DNA from 2 places in the Methylibium sp. Pch-M genome. Region 2 is predicted to be linked to the other one. Evidence: predicted binding sites of a transcription regulator. Region 2 holds the regulator's gene; the other holds the start of a gene.

Region 1 (3,401 bases), 1.2 Mb from region 2:
GGCATCGCTGCGCAGCGCCTCGTTGGCGCGCTGCTGCTCCTCGAGCTGGTGCAGCGCCTGCTGCAGCTGGCCGGACAGGCGGGTGCGCTCGCTGCGCTCGACCCACACGCCCAGCAGGGCTCCCCCATCGAGCGGCACGCGCGCACCGAGGAACTCGCGCCGCTCGCCGCCGAACTCGAGGCTGTGTTCGCTGACGCTGGCGCCGGGCCGGGCCAGCGCGGCCTGGTCGGCGGCGCGCAGCGCGCCGGCGGTCGGCGCGGTGAGCAGTTCGGCGTCGGTCCGGCCGCAGGCCTCGGCGGGCACGCCGAGCGCCGCGACCGCCGCCGCGTTGAGGTGTGTGTAGCGACCCGCGGCGTCCTTCGTGTAGACGGGCAGACCGAGCTTTTCAAGCGCCTCGGTGAGGGCCGACGCGGTGGCGGAGGACTCGAAGGGAACGCTCATGGTGCTCGAACCATGATAGCCCTGCACCGCAGGCGCGCCCCCCCAGCTTGAGGGTGTCGAACCCCCTAGGGCCTGCGTCAGCCGATCAGCGTCTGCATGCTGTGCTCGATCTGCCCGGTGAGCTGCTCGAAGCGCTCGAGCAGCGTGTCGCTCGCGTCAGCCAGTTGCTGCCGACCGGCCGGCGTGCCGGCGGCGTCGATGCCGGCGCGCATCCGTGGCCAGGCCTGCGCCGCGGCGGCCAGCGTCGCGCGGATCTCGGGGGTCGACAGCGGCGCGGCCTGCAACGCGGCCAGCGCCTGCTCGGCCTCGAGCGCGGTGCGCTCGGCCGCCTCGCGCGCCAGCGCGGCCATCGGCCCCGGCAGCAGCGTGGCCAGCAGCACCTCCTTGGCCAGCCGCTGGCTCAGCATGCGCTGCCGGCCCGCGAGGTTGATCACGTGCAGGCGCGGCATGCCGCTGGCCTGCTCCAGGGCGGCGGTCAGCGTCTCGGCGGCCTGCAGCAGTGCCTCGGCCAGCGCATCGAGCTTGAGCAGGCGCGCGGCCTGCGGCACTTCGCCGAGCATCGCGTCCAGCGGTTTCCAGGCGCTCAGCACGCCGTCCAGCAGGTCGCCGAAGGTGGGCTTGGACAGCAGGCGGCCCAGCTGGGCCAGGTTGGCCTCCAGGCGCTCGACCGCCTGCGACTGCAGGGTCCGCACGGCGCCGGCCTCGGTCGCATCGCAGGCCAGCTGCAGTGCATAGAGCTTGACCAGTCGTTGCGACAGCATGCGCAGCTGGCCGGAGCGGTTGACCCCGGCAGCATCCTGCGCGGCATCGATGAGCAGCTGGGCTGCCTGACCGACGCGCAGTTGCTGCTGCATCGCGCTCTGGCGCAGCAGCCTGAAGGCCTCGTCTTCCGGGACCTGGCGCGCCAGCATCAGGATGCCCTTGGCCCGGTCGACCAGCTTGCGTTCCTCGTAGCGGTGCCCCAGGTCCTCGAGCGCATCGCGCAACCCTCGCTCGTGGCGGAAGCGCGCCTGCACGAGCTGCAACAACGGCCGCAGCCGTGCTGCGGCGTAGCCCTGCACCACCCAGCCCTGCACGCCGCACTGCAGGGCGCGCTCCATGACCTCGACGCCGGCGTCGCCGCTGAACACGAGCACTGGCAGGGCCTGGGTCGTGCGCAGGATGTCCAGCGCACGGAACAACGGCTCACCCGGGTGCGAAGACCACCCCACCAGCACATCGGGTCCCTGCCGCAGTGCCTCCTGCACCAGCTTGTCGCATGGGCAGGCACCAAGCACGTGAATGCCGGCCGCACGCAGATCGGCCGCCAGCGGTGGCGCACCGTGATCGGGGTCGAGCACAAGGAGAACGGAAGTCACGCGACGACGGGGCCTTTCCAGAGGAGCGGACGCAGGGCGCGACCTGCCGGGGGCGCCAGTATGGAGCAGCCGGCGTGCCGCCAGCCGCCCCCTGGCACGAATGCTGCTCCGCACAACGCGGGCGCAGCGACGCGCCCGGATCGGCGCTCCGCACGCCCGGTCCTGTGCACACCGACGTGCCCAGCTTCGTGCCTTCGTCACTCGCCCCCCGGGGCCGAGCGACCGTTCTCCCTGGAGAAGCACCATGAGCTCGCCGTCGTCGGCCGCCTTCACGGCGGCACCCCACCTCCTCTTCTCGCATCGCTGCCGCGCGTGAGCGCAGGCACGTCACGCCATGGCTGATTTCAAGACCTTCGTGCGCTCGGGCCACTGGCCCACGCTGCTCGCGTCCTTCCTCTACTTCGACTTCTGCTTCGCGATCTGGGTGCTGAACGGCGCGATGGCGCCCTTCATCAGCGAGAGCTTCCAGCTCACCGCCGCGCAGAAGGGCTTCATGGTGTCGGTGCCGATCCTGGCCGGCGCGCTGATGCGCTTCCCGCTGGGCGTGCTGTCGCAGTACATCGGCCGCAAGAACGCGGCGATGGTCGAGATGGGCCTGATCGTCGCCGCGCTGGGCTACGGCTACGGCTACGTGGACAGCTACGACGGCGTGCTCGCGATGGGCGTGCTGCTCGGCATCGCCGGCGCGAGCTTCGGCGTCGCGCTGTCGCTGGGCTCGGGCTGGTTCCCGCCGCAGCACAAGGGGCTGGCGATGGGCATCGCCGGCGCCGGCAACTCGGGCACGGTGCTCGCGGTGCTGTTCGCGCCGCCGCTGGCGGCCAAGTTCGGCTGGTCCACCGTCTACGGCCTGGCGGCCTGCACCATGCTGCTGCCGATGCTGGTGATGTGGTTCGCCGCCAAGGAGCCGCCGGACCGCGAGCACCAGACGCTGCGCGAGCACGTCGCCTGCCTGTTCGAGAAGGACGGCTGGGCCTTCAGCCTGATCTACATCATCACCTTCGGCGGCTTCATCGGTCTGGCGAGCTTCCTGCCGACCTACTTCTACGACCAGTTCCACGTCACCAAGATCGAGGCCGGCCAGCTGACCATGCTGGCCACGCTGATGGGCTCGGCGGTGCGCGTGCTCGGCGGCTACATCTCCGACCGCATCGGCGGCATCAACACGCTCAGCGGCGTGCTGGTGATCGTGATCGTGACGCTGGTGATGTGCGGCTTCGCCGGCAACTCGGTGGCGGTCACGACGCTGCTCTTCATGCTGTGCTTCGCGGCACTCGGCGCCGGCAACGGCGCACTGTTCCAGCTGGTGCCGCTGCGCTGGCCGATGACCACCGCGGTGGCCGGTTCGATGATCGGCGAGGTCGGCGCACTCGGCGGCGGCTTCCTGCCCAATGCGATGGGGCAGTCCAAGCAGCTGGCCGGCACCTATCTGTGGGGCTTCGTCGCCTTCGCGGTGCTGGCCCTCGTGATGCTGGTGATGCTGCGCCGGGTGCAGATCCGCTGGACCCGCACCTGGGCCGAAAAGGGCGGGCGGGCGCGCCCGATGGCCGCACCGACCGACTACGGCGCCGCGGGCCGGTCCGCGCAACGCTAGTCCCGGGGCCG
Region 2 (3,401 bases):
AGAACTCGTGGGCCGAGGCGCCGTCCTCGAAACCCTCGCGCGCGGCGGTCGGCGGTGCACGCCGGCCGGCCCCGTCGCCGCGCGAGCCCTTGGGGTCGATGCGCTCGCCATAGGGCGGGTTGAGCATCAGCGTGCCGCGTTCGGCGGGGGCGGTGCGCTGCAGCGCGTCGACCGTCTTCAGTTCGATCGCGGCGGCGACGCCGGCGCGTGCCGCGTTGCGCGCCGCGAAGTCGGTCATGCGGAAGGCCACGTCGCCGGCGAAGATGGGCACCGCGCTGGCATGCACGGCCGCCCGCGCGGCCTCGCGCAGCTCGCGCCACAGACGCTGGCTGCCGGCATCGCGGAACGGCCCGAGGCGCTCGAAGGCGAAGCGCCGCAGCGAGCCGGGAGCGATGCCACAGGCGATCTGCGCCGCCTCGATCGCGATCGTGCCGGAGCCGCACACCGGGTCGAGCAGCGGGCCGTCGGCCTCGCGGCCCTGCCAGCCGGCGGCGGCCAGCATCGCGGCGGCCAGCGTCTCCTTCAGCGGCGCCTCGCCCTGGTCCTCGCGCCAGCCGCGCTTGAACAGCGCCTCGCCCGAGGTGTCGACGTACAGCGTGGCGTGCTCGGGCGCCAGGTGCAGCAGCAGCGGCAGGTCGGGGCGGCGGGTGTCGACGCTGGGTCGCGCGCCGAGGGCGTCGCGCATCGCGTCGCACACGCCGTCCTTGATGCGCAGCGCGGCGAAGTTCAGGCTCTTGAGCGGCGCGCGCTGGGCCGTCACGTCGACCTTCAGAGTCTGTTTGGGGGTGATCCAGTCGGGCCAGCGCGGGCTGCGGGCCAGCGCGTACAGGTCGTCCTCGCTGCGGTAGGGCGCATCGGCCACCTGCCACAGCACGCGCTGGGCGAGCCGGCTGCCGAGGTTGAGCGCCATCGCCTCGCGCGGGCCGCCGTGCACCAACACGCCGCCGCGCTGCGTCCGTGCCGCCGCGCCCGGCAGCAGCCGGGCCACCTCGTCGGCGAGCAGCGCCTCGACGCCGGCCGCGCAGGGGAGGAACAACGAGGACGGCGGGGCGTCGGGCGGGAGGACGGCGTTCATGCGTGCAGAGGGGTTCGAGGGTTGCGCCCGCGCGTCGGTCGACGCCGCGCGAGGCCCTGGGTGCCGGTGGGGCCCGGGACCTCGTCGTCACATCATCGTGCGCCGCAGGTTGGCCGGCGCGATCTTCAGCGCCTCGCGGTACTTCGCCACCGTGCGGCGCGCCACCTGGATGCCCTGCTCTTCCAGCATGCTGCTGAGCTGGCTGTCCGACAGCGGCTTCTTGGCGTCCTCCGCGCTGACCAGCTGCTTGATCAGCGCGCGCACCGCGGTGCTCGATGCGTTGCCGCCGGCCTCGGTGTTGAGCGAGGAGCCGAAGAAGTACTTCAGCTCGAAGGTGCCGTAGGGCGTGGACATGTACTTGGCGGTGGTCACGCGCGAGATGGTCGACTCGTGCAGGCCCAGTTCGTCGGCGATCTCGCGCAGCACCAGCGGCTTCATCGCGATCGCGCCATGGCTGAAGAAGGCCTTCTGCCGCTCGACGATGGCCTGCGACACGCGCTGGATGGTGTCGAAGCGCTGCAGGATGTTCTTCATGAACCAGCGCGCCTCCTGCAGCCGCGAGCTCAGGCCCGCGCCCGATTCGGTGCGCGCGCCGCGCTGCTGCTTGATGGCCTGTGCGTAGAGGTCGTTGATGCGGAGCTTGGGCATCACGTCGGGGTTGAGCACGACGCGCCAGCCGCGGCCGGCCTTCTGCACGATGACATCGGGCACGATGATGTTGGCCTCGGCCTTGGTGAAGGGCCGGCCGGGCTTGGGCTCGCAGCGCACGATCAGTGCCTGCGCGGCCTTCAGCAGCTCCTCGTCGGCGCCGGTGGCGGCCATCAGCTTCTTGCCGTCGCGCCGCGCCAGCAGCTCGAGGTGGTACTTGCAGATCAGGATCGCGATCATCTGCGCCTCGCAGCGCGGTCCGGCCCGCAGCTGCAGCGTCAGGCACTCCGACAGGTCGCGCGCCCCCACGCCCAGCGGCTCCAGGTTGTGCAGCCACTTCAGCGCACAGCGCAGGCGGTCGAGCAGCTCCTCGACCGCGATGTCGTCCTCGTCGCCGGCCAGGCGCTGGGCGATCTCTTCCAGCGGGTCGGCCAGGTAGCCGTCCTCGTCGAGCGATTCGATCAGCACCATCACCGCGCCGCGGTCCTCGTCGCTCAGGCGCATGCCGCGCAACTGGTCGCGCAGGTGGTCCTGCAGGCTCACCCCGGCGCTGCTGCGCTCCATGGGGTCGAACTCGTCGCTGTCGTTGTTGCCGGCCTTGCCGGGCGTCTCGCGGATGCCGTCGAAGTCCTCGCGCTCGGTACCGTTCTCCCAGTCCTCGCGCTCGGTGGTGCCGAACTCGGCCGCATCCACCGCGACCGGCTCGGGGTCGGCGGCCGCCTCGGACCCCGAGCCCTCCCAGGCCTCGTCGGCCTGGCGTTCGGAGACCGTGGCGCGCTCCACCGGCGCGTCGAACGGCGTCGGCGCATCCTCCTCCACTTCGAGGAAGGGGTTCTGTTCCAGCATCTGCTCGACTTCCTGGTGAAGCTCGAGCGTGGAAAGCTGCAGCAGCCGGATCGACTGCTGCAGCTGCGGCGTGAGCGCCAGATGCTGCGAAAAACGGACCTGCAGGGAAGGCTTCATCACATCCTGAAGTGCTCGCCGAGGTAGACCTTGCGGACGTCGGCGTTCTCGACGATCTGCTCGGGGGTGCCTTCGGCCAGCACGCGTCCTTCGCTGATGATGTAGGCGCGGTGGCAGATGCCCAGGGTCTCGCGCACGTTGTGGTCGGTGATCAGCACGCCGATGCCGCGGCTCTTGAGGAAGCCGATGATTCGCTGGATCTCGATCACCGCGATCGGATCGACGCCGGCGAACGGCTCGTCGAGCAGGATGAAGCGCGGCTGCGTGGCCAGCGCGCGGGCGATCTCGACGCGCCGCCGCTCGCCGCCCGACAGGGCCGGTGCCGGGCTGTCGCGCAGCTTGTCGATCGACAGGTCGTGCAGCAGGCCGTCGAGCAGCTCGTCGATGCGTGCCTTGGTGTAGGCCTTGCCGCGCTCGTCGAACTGCAGCTCCAGCACCGCGCGGATGTTCTCCTCGACGGTGAGCTTGCGGAAGATCGAGGCCTCCTGCGGCAGGTAGGACAGCCCGAGGCGCGAGCGCTGGTGGATCGGCAGGCGCTCGATCGGCGCGCCGTCGATGCGGATCTCGCCGGCGTCGGCGCGCACCAGGCCCACGATCATGTAGAAGCTGGTGGTCTTGCCGGCGCCGTTCGGGCCCAGCAGGCCCACCACCTCGCCGGCCGCGACGGCGAGGTGCACGTCCTTGACGACCTTGCGGGCGCCGTAGCTCTTCTGCA

The links. Region 2 encodes sigma-54, which starts transcription at its own class of promoters, with help from an activator protein. Its sites were predicted from a motif close to TGGCANGNAANCTGCTTT; they were not measured.
Region 1: a site for sigma-54 is predicted at 1,892-1,909, ahead of C1M51_RS15725 (nitrate/nitrite transporter). Genes of this name have one in related genera too.

Annotation. Positions count from the first base shown of each region.
Region 1 covers NZ_CP029606.1:3,262,844-3,266,244, forward strand. The annotation lists gene C1M51_RS15715 (sensor domain-containing diguanylate cyclase) at 1-441, opposite strand, end outside; gene C1M51_RS15720 (type IV pili methyl-accepting chemotaxis transducer N-terminal domain-containing protein) at 519-1,799, opposite strand; gene C1M51_RS15725 (nitrate/nitrite transporter) at 2,134-3,390, shown strand.
Region 2 covers NZ_CP029606.1:2,068,288-2,071,688, forward strand. The annotation lists gene C1M51_RS09985 (class I SAM-dependent RNA methyltransferase) at 1-1,075, opposite strand, end outside; gene C1M51_RS09990 (RNA polymerase factor sigma-54) at 1,163-2,686, opposite strand; gene lptB (LPS export ABC transporter ATP-binding protein) at 2,686-3,401, opposite strand, start outside.